3 regions of the Enterococcus sp. AZ170 genome follow, and region 3 is predicted to be linked to each of the others. Evidence: predicted binding sites of a transcription regulator. Region 3 holds the regulator's gene; each other region holds the start of a gene.
The links. The regulator NrdR, encoded in region 3, represses ribonucleotide reductase genes. The targets are predictions, from matches to a motif close to ACACNATATATNGTGT.
Positions count from the first base shown of each region.

Region 1: the regulator NrdR is predicted to act here: its motif matches at 4,554-4,569, upstream of nrdD (anaerobic ribonucleoside-triphosphate reductase).
Region 2: the regulator NrdR is predicted to act here: its motif matches at 4,679-4,694, upstream of IGJ55_RS11780 (deoxynucleoside kinase).

Region 1 is NZ_CP172947.1:2,562,496-2,569,265, forward strand. Features, by position in the region: gene dltA (D-alanine--poly(phosphoribitol) ligase subunit DltA) at 1-1,000, opposite strand, end outside; gene IGJ55_RS12385 (teichoic acid D-Ala incorporation-associated protein DltX) at 1,015-1,164, opposite strand; gene IGJ55_RS12390 (FtsX-like permease family protein) at 1,528-3,606, opposite strand; gene IGJ55_RS12395 (ABC transporter ATP-binding protein) at 3,596-4,363, opposite strand; gene nrdD (anaerobic ribonucleoside-triphosphate reductase) at 4,673-6,770, shown strand, end outside.
Region 2 is NZ_CP172947.1:2,425,791-2,432,560, reverse strand. Features, by position in the region: gene ligA (NAD-dependent DNA ligase LigA) at 1-63, shown strand, start outside; gene gatC (Asp-tRNA(Asn)/Glu-tRNA(Gln) amidotransferase subunit GatC) at 293-598, shown strand; gene gatA (Asp-tRNA(Asn)/Glu-tRNA(Gln) amidotransferase subunit GatA) at 598-2,067, shown strand; gene gatB (Asp-tRNA(Asn)/Glu-tRNA(Gln) amidotransferase subunit GatB) at 2,067-3,497, shown strand; gene IGJ55_RS11785 (diacylglycerol kinase) at 3,514-4,572, shown strand; gene IGJ55_RS11780 (deoxynucleoside kinase) at 4,902-5,543, shown strand; gene rlmD (23S rRNA (uracil(1939)-C(5))-methyltransferase RlmD) at 5,652-6,770, shown strand, end outside.
Region 3 is NZ_CP172947.1:2,005,642-2,012,411, forward strand. Features, by position in the region: gene IGJ55_RS09675 (MgtC/SapB family protein) at 1-516, opposite strand, end outside; M-box (ykoK) riboswitch at 779-949, opposite strand; gene IGJ55_RS09680 (hypothetical protein) at 1,108-1,578, opposite strand; gene dnaI (primosomal protein DnaI) at 1,743-2,672, opposite strand; gene IGJ55_RS09690 (replication initiation and membrane attachment family protein) at 2,672-4,078, opposite strand; gene nrdR (transcriptional regulator NrdR) at 4,091-4,576, opposite strand; gene coaE (dephospho-CoA kinase) at 4,877-5,470, opposite strand; gene mutM (DNA-formamidopyrimidine glycosylase) at 5,474-6,310, opposite strand; gene polA (DNA polymerase I) at 6,409-6,770, opposite strand, start outside.

The DNA.
Region 1 (6,770 bases), 560 kb from region 3:
TGATATAAACAGTCGTATCCTCTTTTACATGGCCGATTGGTACACGATTATATTCGTTCAAAAGTTCTTGTGTGATCTTTACACTAGAGATAGCAACAGTGGCTTCTGTTGGTCCATACGTATTAAAAATATGTGCTTTAGGGAAACGTTCCAATAATTTCTGAGCCGTTGCTTTAGGCAACTCTTCTCCGCAAAACAGAAATAGCTTCAAACTATCAACATGTCCTCCATCAAATGTCGGTTCCATCAAACAAATATCTACAAACGATGGTGTCGAAACCCAAACTTCGATTTCTAAAGTCGGCAATACAGTAAACAATTGCTTAAAGTCGTTGATAATTTCTTTTCCCATCGGCGTCAACGAACCGCCAGAAGTCAAGGCAGGATATAAATCCATTACAGATAAATCAAATGAGTAAGGTGCCTGTGATAAAAAGCGCATCCCTTCAGTGATGCCAAAATCAGTCAGTTCCCAATTCACAAAACTTAAAAGGTTCATATGGCTAATTTGGACGCCTTTTGGGACACCTGTTGTGCCAGAGGTAAAAATAATATAATAGGTTTCTGTTTCCAGCACTGGTTTTAGAGCTGATTCAAGCGTCCACGTCTTAGCGTAAATAGTGTGAAGTTGTTCTAACGAAATGATTTCAGCATTCGTCTCCACCTTAGGCCATTCTCTAACAGAAAAGATCACTGCAGGATCTGCGACATCCAGTATCATTTCAACTCTTTCCTTTGGTGTATGTGCTTCAATTGGGATATAGGCGTGACCAGCTTTTGACGCCCCTAAAAAACACGCGACCATTTCATATTCTAATTCACCGTAAACGACTACTGGTCGAGATCGTTCTATGTTTTTTTGTAAATATGCAGCAATTGCATCGGAGTCTTCCTTCAATTCTCCGTAAGTATACGTTCGATTGTTTTCAATATAAACGGGGCGGTTTGGCTCCTTCATCCCCCAACGATCGATTGTTTCAATAATATTTAAAATCGTCATGAAGTATTTCCTCCCTAAAACTCATTGTAAATAAATGAGCCACCATCAATATTTTTGTAATGGTATAAATAAATCAACATGAGAAGTATTCCAAAATAGAATACGGTCTTTAAAAAGAACTTCCCCCAGTATTGCACATTAGGTTGCTTAAAAAAATTCTTCATTCTATTTAATGCCTCCAAAATTCCACATATTCATCATTTTTGTACTGCTATTGTAATCAAAACAAGCTCGAAAAGAAACTAAATTCGTAAATAAACCCTAATTTTCTACTAACAGTTTTGTCACCCGTACATAAAATGAGGGCTAGAACAAAAGGAAAAAATTTTGTTCCACCCTCTTTTAAAGAAAAGAAAATACAAAAAAAGATTTTTCTCAAATGATTTTACTCTTCAAACCGCAACCTAATAAGACGCAATAATGGCTGTCTATAAATTTAAAGAGTTCATACACTGATGACCGCAAAATCCAGCTCACTGTTTGTTTACTTTGCAAGCTTTAATTCTTTTTAAGAAAAGTTTAAGCTGTTATCTGTCTTTCCCTTGAATGATACTGGAATAAATCGCTGATGTTAAAAAGTAATACGCCAGATAAATCAAAATCAGTAAGCCACAAGAGAGATAGGCCAGCCAGTATCCAGAACTCGTGATAAATTTACTAAACACATAAATCGCAAAGGCAGCATGTAAGACACCGATAATCATTGGTGGAAAAAAGATGATACTATTTTGTTGATAAACTAACTTAGTGATTTCCTGTTTAGGAACACCCATTTTTTTTAATAGATCATAGCGTTCTTTTTCCCTTTCGGCTTCTGAAAATTGCTGCAGCATCAAGATACTGCCTGTAATGATCAGCGCTAAGACTCCTAAAAACATGGCAACATAAATAAATAATCCCATTTCTCGCCTCTCGTAGCTTAGCTCTGAGAAACGACTGGTATAATTCAACTGCCAATATTCCTGTTCGCTCTCTTCAGAAAACTCTTGATCTTTTTCAGCCTGTTGGCTGGTACTTGACGTGTAACCTTCCAACTGGTTATCACGCCATTGATATTGATAAAAAATAGGAGATATCCATTTGGGTTTTACACTTTCTGATAATTTATTTGCCAATGCTTCTTCATCTTTGGCCGTAATATTGAAAGCAATTAATTTATAACTTATGCCTGAATGGATCTCATCAAATTGCTCATCAGATAAAACGACTGTAGGAAAATTATACCTTAATAACTCTTGTCCTAAATAATCTGGACGAACATCTGAAACATTAAGCTTTATGCCATCTGGTAATAAAAATTCAGAACCATATTGAATAAAGCCACCTAATATATTTTGAATACTGTCTAAAATAACAATATCTTGCTTATTTGCTAAGTCAATCGTTTTCAAATAAGGATTTATTTTTTGAAATTCACGATAATTTGAAAGTGACAATATATTTATTGGACTGACATTATTTTCGTTTACTTCCTGTCCAATTTTAAGATGAAATTGACTACCCGTCAACTTATAATTCAATGTGACTGACGAATCAATTGATGTATCCGGTTCCTTTTCAATGACTTGGGTCACTTTTTTGAAATCCGTTTCAGCGACAATAAAATCGGTTGGGGCTGTAATATTCACAGAATTCATCCCAATCGTATAAAGCGATGCTGCACCTCCGATCATTCCTAATGCAATCGCAATAAAAATAGTCACAAATGATAAGGTCGTTCCCACTCTTTTAATATGTACCTTCGTATTGCCCAATGCCAACATATTTAAGTTTCGATAATAATTCGATTTACTTTTCCCCAATAAATAGACAACTAAATACATTGTGTACTTAAAAAATAAATAGGTACCTAACATGCAGATAAACATGATTGCTATTGGTGCAATCAAAAAACCAGCAAAACCAAAAGCTGTCCGCATCAAAAATGTGGCGAAAGGGATCACATTATACGACAAAATATAGCCTATAAGGATCAATACTACGCCCAAAATACCCAAACAAATACTTAGAGTTGACACTTTATCTATCTCAGCTGTCTTTTTCCTTTTTTTGCTAAGTAAATCTGACACTTGATAACGATAAATCAACCAGCTACTTCGCAAAGATACTGCTAATAACATAAAAGCAAACGCAATACTTGTTTGAATCATCGAAGGGATCGAAATATAAAACAGACTTTCCACTTGTAAAAACATCGCCTTCGCTAAGATCATTGAGAATAGCTTTGAAAAAATAATCCCCAAAATAATCCCAGTGATCAAAGAAAGAGCCCCTAAAATCACCGTTTCGATAAAAAATAAAAAGGAAATTTGCTCTTTTCGCATGCCAATCAACTGATATAACCCTATTTCTTTCCCTCGTTTTAATAAGAAGAAATGATTTGCTGCAAACATAAAGCCTAAAATCATAATCACAACTAAAATACCGCCTAAATTCATGGCACCATCAATATGAATCTCTTGTTCTACTCTATTAGTTAAATTCCTGTTATACGTAATCGCACTAAAACAATAATAAACCACGACTGCAAAGGTCATGCTGACAAAATAAACAAGATAATTAAGAAATTGTCCCTTAAAGTTTTTCCAAGACAGATTAAAAATCATTGACCCGACCACCTCCGCCGATCGTCGCTTGCATATCGATTACTCGATTGAAAAATTCTTTCCTAGATCCTTGACGAACCACTTCTGAAAAAATCGCACCATCTTTGATAAACAAAATCCGATTGCAATAACTTGCTGTATACGGATCATGCGTAACCATCATGATCGTCGCATCATCTTGTAGATTCATATTCGTCATATATTGTAGTAACTCAGCGGCTGATTTAGAATCCAACGATCCAGTCGGTTCATCTGCAAAAATAATTGTAGGTTTTGTGATAAGGGCACGTGCTGCCGCCACTCGTTGTTTTTGTCCTACTGAAATGGCATTAGGATAGTCTGTCAATAACTGATCGATTCCTAAAATACTAGTAACGTGCATCAAGCGTTTTTCCATCTCTGCCAGAGGCATCCGGTCTACTGCCAAGGGTAATAAGATATTATCTTTTACATTTAGGGTCTCCATTAAATTGAAGTTTTGGAATATAAAGCCTAATTTTTTTCGGCGAAAATCACTGATTTGATTGCCACGCATTTTCAATATATCTTGTCCATCGATCCTCACAGTTCCAGTCGTTGGTAAAGTAATAGTTGAGATGGCATTCAGTAACGTCGACTTTCCAGCACCGCTTGGACCCATAATGCCGACAAATTCCCCTTGATCAACAGAAAAAGAAATATTATTTAATACTTGTACTTTATTACTTCGGTAACCATATGTTTGACTTAGATGATTTACTTCTAAAATTTTTTTCATACATTTCGCTCCAGTTTTTTCATTGTCCTTATTCTACCAATATTTTGTGTAACTGAACATCGTTTTCCCTTACAATTAAGTAATAATAAAAAAAGATTCATCAATCATTTATTTTTCAAGTCCAAAATGTTGTGACAATTTCCACAAACCTTTTAGGTAGTTGTTTTCATTATTTTTTCATTCCTCATAAACACTATATGTAGTTGTAAAGCAGGAATAAAAATTAAATTTCACACTACATATAGTTGAAAGATTCATTGAATTGATTTATGATAAGGATGGAATAAATCTATGAGGAGATGGGTAGTAATGATGGAAATGAAGTACACAAATAATCAAGAGGGTTCTACTGATTCGACCTTGCACACGATGAAAATAGTGAAAAGAGATGGACGGTTAGTTGATTTTGATGATCAAAAAATCTATGACGCTTTGATCAAAGCTGAACAAAAGATTCATGGTTCTTTAGACCCTCTTGCCCATGAACGTATTCAAGAAATCGTCGAAAGAATCGATCAAGAAATTTCTGACCGTTTCACTGAAGATGTGAAAATCTATGAGATCCAAAATATCGTCGAACATATTTTACTCGCTAGAAACGAATATGAATTGGCAGAAGAATATATCAATTACCGAACTCGTCGTGATTTTGAGCGGAGTAAAGCAACCGATATCAATTTTACCATCAGTAAATTAATCAATAAAGATCAATCTGTCGTCAATGAGAATGCAAACAAAGATAGTGATGTTTTTAATACTCAACGAGATTTGACTGCCGGAATCGTTGGTAAATCAATTGGCCTTAAAATGTTGCCAGCTCATGTTGCAAATGCTCACCAAAAAGGTGACATTCATTATCATGACTTGGATTACCATCCATATACTCCAATGACTAACTGCTGCTTAATTGATTTTAAAGGGATGCTGAATAATGGATTCAAAATCGGTAATGCTGAAGTTGAAGCGCCAAAATCGATCCAAACAGCTACTGCCCAAATTTCTCAAATCATTGCAAATGTTGCTTCAAGTCAATATGGCGGCTGTTCAGCAGACCGTGTAGATGAATTGTTAGCCCCCTTTGCTGAATTAAATTATCAAAAACATTTAGCTGATGCAAAAGAATGGATCGAAGGTTCTGAACGGCAAGAAGCTTATACTAAAAGCAAAACAAAAAAAGATATTTACGATGCCATGCAAAGTTTAGAATATGAAATCAATACATTATTTACCTCAAACGGTCAAACTCCATTTACTTCTTTAGGATTTGGATTAGGCTTGAATTGGTTTGAACGTGAGATTCAACGTGCCATCTTGCAAATTCGGATCAATGGTTTGGGTAGTGAACACCGAACAGCTATCTTCCCTAAATTGATTTTCACCTTGAAACGTGGCGTCAATCTAAATGAAACAGATCCAAATTACGATGTAAAACAACTTGCCTTAGAATGTGCCACAAAACGCATGTACCCTGACGTTTTAAATTACGATCGTTTAGTTGAGCTTACTGGTAGTTTTAAAGTTCCAATGGGTTGCCGCTCTTTTTTACAAGGGTGGAAAGATGAACAGGGTGAAGAAATCAACGTGGGCCGTATGAATTTAGGTGTCGTCACATTGAATTTACCTAGAATCGCTATGGAAGCTCACGGTGATAAGTCAAAATTCTGGACCCTTTTGGCAGAACGTTTAGAAACAATGAAAGATGCTCTGGTTTATCGCGTTGAACGCTGTAAAGAAGCTACGCCAGCTAATGCACCAATTCTGTATATGTATGGTGCTTTTGGAAAACGATTATCGAAAAAAGAATCTGTCAATGAACTCTTCAAAAACAAACGGGCTACTGTTTCACTAGGCTATATCGGGCTATATGAAGTCGCTTCTGCCTTTTATGGTGGTGATTGGGAACAAAATCCTGAAGCAAAAGACTTTACGATTGCGATCTTAAAAGATTTGAAGGCTCATGCAGATGCTTGGGGCAACGATTATGGCTATCATTTTAGTGTTTACTCAACCCCTAGTGAAAGTTTAACTGACCGTTTCTGCCGTTTAGATTCAGAGAAATTTGGGATTGTTGAAAATATTACAGATAAAGAGTATTACACGAATAGTTTTCATTATGATGTTCGTAAAAATCCAACTCCTTTTGAAAAATTAGATTTTGAAAAAGATTATCCACAATATTGCTCAGGCGGTTTCATCCACTATTGCGAATACCCAGTTTTACAACAAAATCCTAAAGCTTTAGAAGCTGTTTGGGATTACGCATATGACCGCGTTGGTTATCTGGGTACTAATACACCGATCGATCATTGCTATGAATGCGGCTTTGAAGGCGACTTTCATCCAACTGAGCGAGGGTTTGAATGTCCCCAATGCGGCAATCATGATCCCAAATCATGCGATGTTGTCA
Region 2 (6,770 bases), 420 kb from region 3:
CAAATGGTCACAGCATTAGACAATAGTACGACCATTGAAGCAACTGAAAATGAAACAATCTAGAACTTTCAGCACAAATTTTACATTTACAGACTATTTTCTTTCATCTCTATCATAATTTCTTAGAATTTTATGATAGAATAAGAAAAAAGCTGTTTCTTAACGAGAAATATCGTTTAACAGTATAAAAATGAACTAGTGAACTCATCTAAGCTGTCTTTCAGTTGGTTTAAACGATCAACTGAAAGGGCTACAGCTTGTCTGAGCTTTTCTAAAGGAAAGAAGGGTATCCATGGCAATCAGTGAAGAAAAAGCAAAACATGTAGCCAAATTGTCCAAATTGTCTTTTTCCGATGAGGAATTAAAAGACTTTACGGATCAATTAGGCAAAATCATCGATATGGTAGAATTATTAGAAGAAGTTGATACAGAAGGTGTTCCGTTTACCTCTAATGTTGCACAATCGATCAATGTAATGAGAGAAGATGTTGTGACACCAGGTATGGATCGCGATGAATTAATGAAAAACGTACCTGAATCAGAAAATGGCTATATTAAAGTGCCAGCGATTATCGACAATGGGGAGGCTGGTGCATAATGGAAAAATTATATGATAAGTCCTTGAACGAGCTGCATGATTTACTTGTCTCAAAGGAAATCACAGCAACTGATTTAACACATGCAACCTTAAACCGGATCAAAGAAACAGAAAAAGATGTAGATTCATTTATTACAATCAGTGAAGAGAAAGCGCTAGAGTTGGCAAAAGTAATCGACCTGAAAGGAATCACTGAATCTAATCCGTTAGCGGGTATTCCAATTGGGATCAAAGATAATATCGTCACCAAAGATATTTTAACAACAGCTGCATCAAAAATGTTGCACAATTTTAATCCAATTTACGATGCAACCGTTATGGATAAAGTCTATCAAGCAGACATGATTCCTGTTGGGAAATTGAATATGGATGAGTTTGCGATGGGCGCAAGTACAGAAACATCATACTTCAAGAAAACAAAAAATGCGTGGGATCACACTAAAGTACCTGGTGGCTCTTCTGGCGGCTCGGCAGCAGCTGTAGCAGCAGGACAAATTCCGGTTTCTCTAGGAAGTGATACTGGCGGAAGTATTCGTCAACCTGCTTCTTTTAACGGAATCGTTGGGATGAAACCGACTTATGGACGTGTATCTCGTTTTGGGTTGATTGCATTCTCTTCAAGTTTAGATCAAATTGGACCAATGACAAGAAATGTACAAGACAATGCGTTAGCTTTGAATGCAATCAGTGGCTTTGATGAAAAAGATGGCACGTCGGCTGGGGCTTCAGTTCCTGATTTTACTGCTGGTTTGACTGGGGATATCAAAGGAATGAAAGTCGCTTTACCTAAAGAATATTTAGGGGAAGGGGTAGATGCTGGCGTTAAAGAAGCTGTTCTTAAAGCTGCTGAAACCTTTAAAGCACTTGGAGCAACCGTAGAAGAAGTTAGTTTACCGCATTCTAAATATGGTGTAGCTGTGTATTATATCATCGCTTCATCAGAAGCAAGTTCAAACTTACAACGTTTTGATGGTATTCGTTATGGCTATCGCTCTGAAAACGTGAAAAATCTTGAAGATGTGTATGTAAATTCACGTTCAGAAGGATTTGGTTTAGAAGTAAAACGCCGTATTATGCTTGGGACATTTTCTTTAAGTGCTGGACATTATGATGCACACTTTAAAAAAGCAGGACAAGTTAGAACCTTGATCAAACGAGACTTTGATGCTGTTTTTGAGAAATATGATATTATCATTGGTCCTGCTTCACCAACTGTCGCATTTGGTTTAGGTGAAAACATCAACGATCCAATCACGATGTATATGAACGATCTATTAACGATTCCAGTTAACTTAGCTGGATTACCTGGTATGTCAGTACCAGCTGGATTTTCAGAAGGATTGCCTGTCGGCTTGCAAATCATCGGAAAACAATTTGATGAGAGTACGATGTACAAAGCGGCTTATGCATTTGAACAAGCAACGGATTTCCATACGAAAAAACCTGTGATCTTAGGGGGGAATGACTAATGAACTTTGAAACTGTCATCGGACTTGAGGTCCATGTAGAATTAAAAACAAACTCTAAAATCTTTTCACCTGCACCAGCGCACTTTGGAGCAGAACCAAACAGCAATACAAACGTGATTGATTGGGGTTATCCAGGCGTATTACCAGTTATGAATAAACAAGCTCTTGAATTTGGGATGAAAGCAGCACTGGCGTTAAATTGTGAAATCTCGAAAGATACGCATTTTGACCGTAAAAACTATTTCTACCCAGATAATCCGAAAGCGTACCAAATTTCTCAATTTGATCAACCAATTGGTCATGATGGCTGGATCGATATTGAAGTGGAAGGCAAAACAAAACGCATCCGTATCGAACGTGTGCATTTAGAAGAAGATGCTGGAAAAAATATCCACGGTGATGGTGGTTATTCATACGTTGATTTAAACCGTCAAGGAACACCTCTGATCGAAATCGTTTCAGAAGCAGATATGCGTTCACCAGAAGAAGCCTATGCTTATTTAGAAGCAATCCGCTCAATCATTTTATTTACAGGCGTTTCTGATGTGAAAATGGAAGAAGGTTCAATGCGTTGTGATGCCAATATTTCTTTACGTCCATATGGGCAAGAAGAATTTGGAACAAAAGCTGAACTTAAAAACTTAAACTCAATGAGTTTTGTCAAAAAAGGTCTTGCTTTTGAAGAAAAACGTCAAGCGAAAGTGTTGTTATCTGGTGGCGAAATCCAACAAGAAACACGTCGCTTTGATGAAACGACAAACAAAACATTATTGATGCGTGTTAAAGAAGGTTCAAGTGACTACCGCTACTTCCCAGAGCCTGATGTTCCTCGTTTTGCGATCGATGATGAATGGATCGAACGTGTTCGTCACAGCTTACCAGAAATGCCAGCGTCTCGTCGTGCTCGTTATATCAAAGAACTCGGTTTACCAGAATACGATGCGATGGTTCTAACACTGACAAAAGAAATGTCTGATTTCTTTGAAGCCGCTCTAAATGAAGGAGCAGATGCTAAACAAGTATCTAACTGGTTGATGGGTGAAGTTTCTGCTTATTTGAACAGTGAAAAAATCGAATTACCAGATACTAAATTGACCCCTGCCAATTTAGCTGGCATGATTACATTAGTTGCAGATGGTACAATCAGTTCTAAAATCGCTAAAAAGGTCTTTAAAGAGCTGATTGAAAATGGTGGAGATGCCAAAGAAGTCGTTGAAGCAAAAGGCTTAGTTCAATTATCAGATCCGTCACAATTATTGCCAATCATCAATGAAGTATTGGATAATAATCAACAATCTGTCGATGACTTTAAAAACGGAAAAGACCGCGCTGTTGGCTTTTTAGTCGGTCAAATCATGAAAGCAACGAAAGGCCAAGCCAACCCAGGCGTTGTGAATAAATTATTACAAGAAGAATTGGCAAAACGTTAGAAAGCGGCAGATGATGATGAAAAAAGCAAGAGTGATTTATAATCCAACTTCAGGTAAAGAACTAGTCAAAAAAAATCTAGCTGACATTCTTTCTGTATTAGAAGAGTGCGGTTATGAAGCGAGTGCTTTTGCGACAACTCCAGCTGAAAATTCCGCTAAAAATGAAGCACACCGTGTGGCTGAATTAGGGTTTGATCTAATTGTTGCCGCCGGTGGTGACGGGACCATCAATGAAGTCGTAAATGGTATTGCTCCTTTAGAAAAAAGACCCTCTATGGCGATTATACCAGCTGGAACAACCAATGATTATGCACGAGCATTAAAAATCCCTAGAGATAACATCGTCAAAGCGGCAGAAGTAATCAAAAAAAATCAAACAGTTAAAATGGATATCGGTAAAGCAAAAGATAGTTACTTTATCAACATAGCTGCCGGGGGCCATTTAACTGAACTGACATATGAGGTTCCTTCAGAGCTGAAGAGTATCTTTGGGTATCTTGCATACTTGGCAAAAGGTGCTGAAATGCTGCCGCGGGTCAAACCAATCAAAATGCGAATGGAATATGATGAAGGTGTCTATGAAGGCAATGCATCAATGTTTTTCTTAGGTTTGACGAATTCTGTTGGCGGTTTCGAACAAATCGCGCCAGATGCCAAGCTAGATGACGGAAAATTTTCTTTGATTATTGTGAAAACTGCGAATGTTTTTGAAATTCTCCATTTAGCTGCCTTGATGCTTAACGGTGGAAAACACATAGAAGACAATCGCTTGATCTATACAAAAACCAGTCATCTGCATGCTCAGACGCTTGAAGAAAATAGTCGTATGATGATCAATTTAGATGGTGAATATGGTGGAGACGCACCAATGGAATTCACTAATTTACATCAGCATATTGAAATGTTTGCCAATGCTGATGCGATTCCGTCTAATGCAATCATGGGTTCTGTCTTGGATGATTATGATGGGACTTCAGATGAAGAGGACGAATATCATGAAACTAGTAAAGAATTCGTCAAAGAAGTAGAACGTTTGACCGAAGAAGACATTGATAATAATGGAAAAATCGGTTGATTCATGATAACTGCAAAAAAGTATCTAGACACGCGTCTTAGATACTTTTTTGTTGTAGTAGGGTTACGTATATTTTTGTTAGAAGAATCATGAAATGAAATACTAAACACTGTATATAGTGTTTAGTAATCAAAAAAAAACGATATGTTGTATAAAAAATGTCTCATAATCGATTAATGAGATGTATTCACATTGACTTGTAATTGAAATAAGAGTAAATTAAATAAGTCGCATCTCTCAAAAAATGATAAACAAGGTAAGCAGGTTTTTCATTTGATAGGAGTTACGATTTATTGGCTGAAAATAATTAACAATAGGTAGGGAGTTCGATGGCAGTGATCGTTTTAGCAGGTACCATTGGTGCAGGAAAATCTAGTTTAACAGAAATCATTTCAGAATATTTAGGATCAGAGGCTTTTTATGAATCAGTTGATGATAATGAAGTATTACCTCTATTTTATGCAGATCCTAAAAAATATGCTTTTTTATTACAAATTTATTTTTTAAATAAACGGTTTGATAGTATTAAACAAGCACTTTCTCATAAAAATAATGTATTAGATCGTTCAATCTACGAAGATTCTTTATTATTTCATTTAAATGCTGATTTAGGTAGAGCAAATGAAACAGAAGTAAAAGTTTACGATTCCTTATTAGAGAATATGTTACAAGAATTACCTTATGCAGCAAATAAAAAACGTCCTGATTTATTAGTGCACATTAAAATATCGTTTCCTAAAATGTTGGAGCGAATTCAAAGACGTGGACGTCCCTATGAGCAAGTTGAACAAGATCCCTCTTTATATGATTACTATAAAGAATTAAATAGCCGTTATGAAAAATGGTTTGAAGAATACAATGAGAGCCCAAAAATCCAAATTGATGGAGATAAGTATGATTTTATCGAGAGTGAAACAGCCAAAAAACAGGTGATCCAGCTTATCGAAAATAAACTTCTTGAAATCAATTAAATGGAAAGATTAATTTTTAACTCTTTTCATTGTAGAAACAATCTCTCTATTGCTTTTCTAGCATTTTTTCATTAGAATGAGAGAAGTGCATTAAAGAAGGAGCGACTTATGAATAATTTTCCAGTGAACAAAAATGAAACAATCGAAGTTGATATTATTGATCTGACACATGAAGGAATGGGTGTTGCCAAAGTTGATGGCTACCCGCTTTTTATAGAAAATGCTTTGCCAGGTGAAAAAATCGAAATCAAAGTCTTGAAAGTCGGTAAAAGTTTCGGCTACGGGAAAGTTTTGACTATCTTAAAATCAAGTGAAGATCGTGTACCAGTTAAAGACGCAAATTTTACTAAAGTTGGGATCAGTCCATTACAGCATTTAGCCTATGGTGCTCAATTGACATTTAAAACAGACCAAGTGAAAAACGTGATGCAACGTGTAGCAAAATTACCAGACGTTCCAGTATTGGATGCATTAGGTATGAATAATCCATGGGGTTACCGTAATAAAGCACAAATTCCAGTCAGAAAAATCGATGACAAGCTGCAAACTGGTTTCTTCAGAAAAAATAGCCATGATTTGATTCCCTTAGAACATTTCTACATCCAAGATCCTAGCATTGATGAAGCAGTCATCAAGATTCGTGATATCATGAGACGTTATAGTATTAAACCTTACAACGAATCTGATAATACTGGTAACTTGCGTCATATCGTTGTTCGTCGTGGGTACCATACGGGAGAAATGATGATCGTTTTAATTACGAGAACCGCTAAATTATTCCCAACAAGTAAAATCATTCCTGATATTTTAGAAGCCTTGCCAGAAGTTGTCAGCATTGTTCAAAATGTCAATTCCAAAAAGACAAATGTGATTTTTGGAGATGAGACGATTCTGTTACACGGAGAAGACAAGATGATCGATACGATTTTTGATTTGAAATTTGAAATATCTTCTCGTTCATTCTACCAAGTCAATCCCCAACAAACAGAAGTGATGTACAATAAAGTGAAAGAATACGCAGCATTAACGGGTGAAGAAGTAGTGGTTGATGCTTATTGTGGAATTGGTACGATTGGACTAACTTTAGCGAAAGATGCTAAACATGTTTATGGTGTGGAAGTCATTGAAGAAGCTGCAAAAAACGCTGAAAGCAATGCAAAACTAAACAACATCACAAATGCGACATTTACAGCAGGGTTAGCTGAAGAAGTCTTACCGCGAATGATC
Region 3 (6,770 bases):
AGTGAATGTTAGACAGTACTTATCTAACAACTGGATAATCTCAGTTCTAAGCATGACTTCACTGCTGTTACTAGCAATAACAGAAAGATAATGAATTGTCTCTGTTTGATCGTCTTCTCTTTGAACTGTATAATCATCTATTTTGAAAGATAAATTTCTCAACAGGATGTTCACTAACATTAAGATAACAGCACAAACTACGCCTTCTGTTACAAATCCAGCACCAATCATACTGCCCACAGCTGCTGAACACCATAATGTTGCTGCGGTATTGATGCCAGTTACGCTAAATCCTTCTCGTAAAATCACTCCCCCGGCAAGAAACCCAATACCACTGACGACTTGAGCCGCAATTCGTGTTGGACTATTGTCATCTTGAATCAGCGATGATAGCGAAACGAACTGACATGAACCAAACGTTACCAAAGTCATCGTTCTCATACCAGCCAACTTTTTTCGCCATTGTCTTTCCGCACCGATGATCATTCCTGCAAAGATACTCGCAACAATATTAATTAAAAATGCATAGGCTTTCTCCTTTCTTCGGTTTGTTTGTTTTCAGCTCGTTACGTCCCTCTCTTCGATCGACAAGTACTGTTCAACATCTGCTCTGCTAATGGCAATCGTTGGGTTTCAGTACGTCGGGCACTTCTCTCTCTTCGATCGACAAGTACTGTTCAACATCTGCTCTGCCAATGGCAATCGCAGTGTTTCACAGCAAAAAACCTTCCGCCAAAAACTCAGCGGAAGGTCATAAATAGGCGTACAAAAAAAAGCCTGCATGATCTAATCGTTGAGTTTTGGCACTATACAACGTAAAAAGCAGAGCTTTTAGCTACCTTATGAAAAGCCTTGTAATCGACAATCCCTGTTCTACCCATTGGCATCTCTCGATGTTTTTGGGCAGTAGCCTATGTTTGTATAGGAGCCTCACCTAACAAATCTATTTAGTTGTCTTACAGAAAGAACTATACCACCATCACAAAACAAATGTCAATGTTTTTTCGTTTATTTTTTGAATAAGCAATGATCGTTTCACTACAAAATCAAAAAATCACTGTCAAAAAATACTTGAATAGTGCGTTTTTAACAGTGATTTTTGATAGATTAATTTTTTTCAACTTTGACTACTGAATTACCAACTACTTGAGGTGGGATCGACATTGTCATGGCAGGTAAACCAACTAAGGTAAATTGAATTTTATCTCCCTTTTTCAAATCATTTTCAGTAATACCATCTGCCAATTGTTCATCTGATACATTTAAGATTACGCCATCATTTTTCATCATACCGATTATTTTTTCTGGATCTTCAATTACTTCAACTTCATTTAAAACCAAACGTAGAGATTTGTCTACCGTCTCGTTTCTCCTAGCATCTTCCATTAAAGTGGCTATAAATACTGATTTTGCTTGTTCTTGTTCCACGTTATGAGATGTTTCATCTGTCACTTGATTTTGTTTACTACTCATAGATGTTTCTTCACTTCCTTTTGCAGAATCATGGTTATTTTTCGTACATGCTCCTAAAGAAATCAATGTAATGATAGTTAGCACTGCTAATGTGATTTTTTTCATAGGATATCCCTCCATTATTGATATCTAATTATAAGCTATATTTTTGATTCCAGTCTAATATCATCCTTAGTTCTCTTAAAAAATAAAAAATGATTGAGACAGAACTCTTCGAGTTACATCTCAACCACATGGCTTCCATAAAAGCTGTAGTAGTCTGACCACCTTTAACCATTTCTCCGGTCATTGCCTGACATCGTAATTTCTTGTGCTAAATAACGAATCCGCTCCATGATTCGACGAGCCTTCAACGGCTCTTGTTCCCCACGCTGAGTCACGGTCAAGTGCTTTTCTAAATCCTTTAAATTTAGATTCGATGAAAAAAAAGTCACTAATTGTTCTTGCATCCGATATTGTAAAATCACACTAAGCACATCATCTCGAATCCAAGACGTCATTGATTCCGCACCTAAATCATCAATCATCAAAACAGGGGACTTTTTAACGGCATCCAATTTTGGGCCTACCATATCTTTGCCGATTGCTTGTTTCATTTCGACAGTAAAGGTTGGAAAATGAACAATCGTTGTAACGAATCCCCGTTCAGCTAAGCTGTTGGCAATTGCACCTAGTAGAAAAGATTTCCCTACACCAAATGTCCCTTGTAAATAAAGTCCTTTATGAAATTCTTTTGGATTAGAAGTGTAATCATTTAGAAATTTCATTGTTTCGGCCATCGCTTGAGCACGACCTTGAGATGCTGTATCAAATCTACTTAGGTTCGCTTCTCGCACATCCTTTGGCATATCCATGGCCCGAACTCGTTTACGAATTTCATCTTCTTTTTGCTTGGCAATCAGAGCTTCTGTCGGCACATAAGTGACATCGATATAATGGAAATTCAAGGTTAGTTTTGGCTCATATCCAGGTGCGATCATTGTTGGATCATTCAAATTATATTTACGTTTTTCTTGAACAAATTCATATAGTTTTGAATAACTTTTTCGAATATCATCATCTGACAAACGTTCACGATTTTCCTGAATAAATTGTTGAACATCCGTATCTTTCAATACAACTTCAACTAACTCATTGTACCGTTCGTTCATGTCTCTGTTTTGAATGATTTTTGACATTTCTTTCCCTACATCTTCCATTAATTATCGCCTCCTTTGCTTAAGAAATCTTGTATTTCTTTATCCAATCGCGCCTGCTCTTCTTTAGATAATTTTTGCTCCTCAACTGGATTGTCAACCCAATCTGGTAATGTTTCTTGGCGAATTGGTCGATTATTTTGACCATAGCGCTGTCTTGTTTGCTTTTGTTCTTTGCCTTTTTTAGCAATTTCTCGTACATGATCAATTGCTTTTTCTGGAGAAAAAATGCCACTTTGAGCCCATTCGTTTGCGATTCGATTCACATAATCGGCTTTCAATGTTGGTTGCTTTTGAATATTATAAACATAGTTGATCAAGACATTGATCACACTGTTTGGCAAGCCTGATTTGCTGACTAAATATTTAACTAAAGAGCGTTCTTGTGGAGTCGTATAGCCGCCACGCTCATTTTTCAATGCTTCCAAATAGTTTAGCGGAAAATTGTTCTCACTGTCCATGATCATCTGAATATCTTGCATTGAAAAGCCATTCATTTTTAATGAATTGTAACGGTATGTTTGTTGATCTTCAGCTGATAAATCAACTGTCTCATTTTTTTGAAACTGACTTGGTTTTTGTTTTTTATCAGGATCATAGGTCCTATAGACCGCACGCTCAAATTCTTTTGTGTCAATTTTTCCTGTATAATAGTCAAATGATTTAGAACAGAAATCGATCATGTCTAGTTCTGTAATTCCAAATAAATTATGAAAAACAAAAACTTCTTCTTTAAAACCAACATGATTATCTGGTAATTTGATACCCAGTTTTTCGATTCCTTGTATAAAATAGGACCAATCAAATTGTTCACTGACTGCACTTATTTTCTGTGCTGGACGGGGATCCTCAAAAGCTTGCTCCATTTGACTTAATTGGTTGCTTTGTGCCACAATTTGTTCTTCTTTAAATAGATAAGCATCTTTAAAGCCTACCGAAATTTCTTCAAAACCGTTCAAATTAATGAACTTTGGTTTGAACCGATCAAATAATTTATCTAATTTCCGCTGACCTACACTGTTTAAAAGTGTTAGCGATAATACTTCATCTTTAAAAAAACGTTCTGCTGTTTCAGGATGGTTCAAACGATATAAAAACAAAGTCCCCAGTTCAGCATCATTTTTTACAAAAGTACTTAATAAACCAATGCCTTCTAATTTCTTTCTAGCCAATTGAATTTGTTTAATACTCTTATCCATTATCGTAATCAATTCTGCGTGAAACAGCGACTCACTAATCCCAGTTTTTTCAGCTTCAGATAACAGTGTTAGATATAAACCAAAGGCATCCACACCGATAATAGGTTGGTATAAAAGGGTCAATATCTCTTGTTCCTGATTAGAAAGCGAACAAGCAATCGCCGCTTGAAATATACTTTTAGGATGGACTTCTTTCCAATTGTCTTTCAAGGAAAGACCTCCTTATTCATTTGTTGCATCGTCACTTGATGATTTCGCTTTGTCTACGATATCCTGCAATTCTTTTAGGAATACACTCATATCTTTGAACTGACGGTAAACACTGGCAAATCGAATATAAGCAATCTCATCTAGATTAACTAAATCTTCCATAACATATTCTCCGACTAACGTCGTTGAGACTTCGTTTTCACCTAAACTACGTACTCGATTTTCAACATTATCGACGATTTGCTCCATTTGTTCCATAGCAACAGGTCGTTTTTCAGCAGAGCGAATCAATCCGCGTAAAACTTTCTCTCTATTAAATTCTTCTCGATCCCCATTTTTCTTGATGACTAACAATGGCGCCGCTTCAATTCGTTCGAAGGTTGTAAAACGGTAATTGCAATTTTCACATTCTCTGCGACGACGAATTGCACGTCCATCATCTGCTTGACGACTATCGATCACTCGAGAATTATTATGATGACATCTTGGACAACGCATAGTGTTCACCTCGTTTATCTTATATTTTATAATATACATTATTTACGTATCTATATTATAACATGAAATGCTTGAGAAGCCATACATCTAGTAATAGTTCCACGAGAAATTAATGCTCATTTAATCCTGGTATTCAAAAAGAAAGAGTTGGAATAAATAATGAAAATTCCAATATAAAACATATTCATTTTTCTTTTTTTATTAAAAAAATCAAAAAAAGCGACAATAAGATTTATTCATCGCTTTATAATTACTGCTATTTAAAAAAAACATAAAATAGATAGAGGACTTATCATCTACTTAAAAGTTTTTTTCAGAAACCCATGCTTCAATTAACTTTTTTGTTTTTTCAATATTTTCTTGATTATCAAAAACAATATCCGCATTTTTTTTCTTTTCTTCAATCGATAATTGGCTTTGGATTCGTTGCAAAGCTTCATTTTCACTTAGATGATCTCTTTTCATCAAGCGAAGTAACTGGAGCTTTTCTGGAATATACACGACAGCCACTTGATCGACAAATTTGTCATAACCGCCTTCATAAAGTAATGGTATATCAACGATTATTAACGATGCTTTATCTTTTTTTGATTCGATTTCAGCTAAGATTCTTTCTTTTATACATGGAGACAGAATTTTATTGAGTATTTTTCTTTTTTGTGCATCGGAAAATATAAGTACACCTAGCTTTTTTCTGTTTAATGAACCATCAGAATTGATAATATTTGTTCCAAAAACCGAAACAATCTCAGCCAGTCCGATGCTTCCAGGCTCAACAACTTCTCTTGCTATAATATCCGCATCCACGATGGGGAAACCTAAATTTTTAAATACATTAACAACCGTACTTTTCCCTGTAGCAATACCTCCAGTTAAACCTAATATCAGACCCATCCATCAATTCCTCACTTTCAAGGTTTGACATTTTGGACAAAAATGCGTTCCTCGTTGAGCAACCTTGATTTTTTTAATCGGTGTCCCACATCTCGAGCAGGGCTTTTCTGTTTGACCGTAAACATTTAAAGAAATTTGAAACGTTCCAGCTTCTCCGAGAGCATTTAGATAGCTTCGAATTGTTGTTCCACCAGCCTCAACTGCACGACCGAGAACGTCAATGATCGCATGATATAAGCGCTCAATTTCTTTGGCTTTTAAGGTGTCTGCTGGCTGCTCAGGATGGATCTTCGCTTCCCACAGTGCCTCATCTACATAAATATTGCCCAACCCTGTCACTAGACGCTGATCCAATAATAATGGCTTGATTGCCTTATGATGCTTCTTTAGACCTCTGCGGAATTCTGATAATTTAAATTGAGAAGGGACAGGCTCAGGACCTAGAGCTAAAATCCCTTTATATAGCCCTGCTTGATTTTTTTCTACTAAAGTCATCCTACCAAATTTACGCACATCTAAGTATCTTAATTCTGTTTCATCAGTGAATGTAAAAATAACGTGAGTATGCTTATTTCGGTCATTCTGCGGATCATGGGTTTCATACTTTCCTTCCATTCGCAAATGAGAGACCAAATCATAGTTTGTTAATTTAAAAATCAAAAACTTGCCACGACGCTCCATGTTTTCAATTGTTTGCCCGATCAATTGTTGTGCAAAAACATCAACTTCTGGTGTTTCGATGATCCTTGGCCATAAAACAGTTACTTCTTTGATGGTTTTTCCAACGACTAATTTTTCTAACCCTTTTCTGACTGTTTCAACTTCTGGTAATTCAGGCACCTTTCATCGCTCCTTTAGAAAAAAAGACTGAAACCAACACAGCAATGTTTTTAACATTGTCGTTTAGTCAGTCTTTTCCACTTATTTTATTGCCTTATCTATTTAGCGTCATACCATGTTTTGCCCCAACTACTATCCGTTAGCAACGGTACGTGTAAAGCAACAGCATTTTCCATCACATCTTTAACTAAGTCATTTAATTTTTCTAACTCAGATTCAGGTGCTTCAAAAACAAGTTCATCATGTACTTGCAATAGCATTGTTGCTTGCATATTTTCTTCTTTCAAACGTTTTTGCATGTTGATCATTGCAATTTTCAAAATATCCGCAGCACTTCCCTGAATCGGTGTATTAATCGCTGTCCGCTCCGCAAATGAACGTAAATTAAAATTACGTGAATTGATATCTGGTAAATAACGGCGGCGATTATATAACGTTTCTACAAATCCTTTATCTTTAG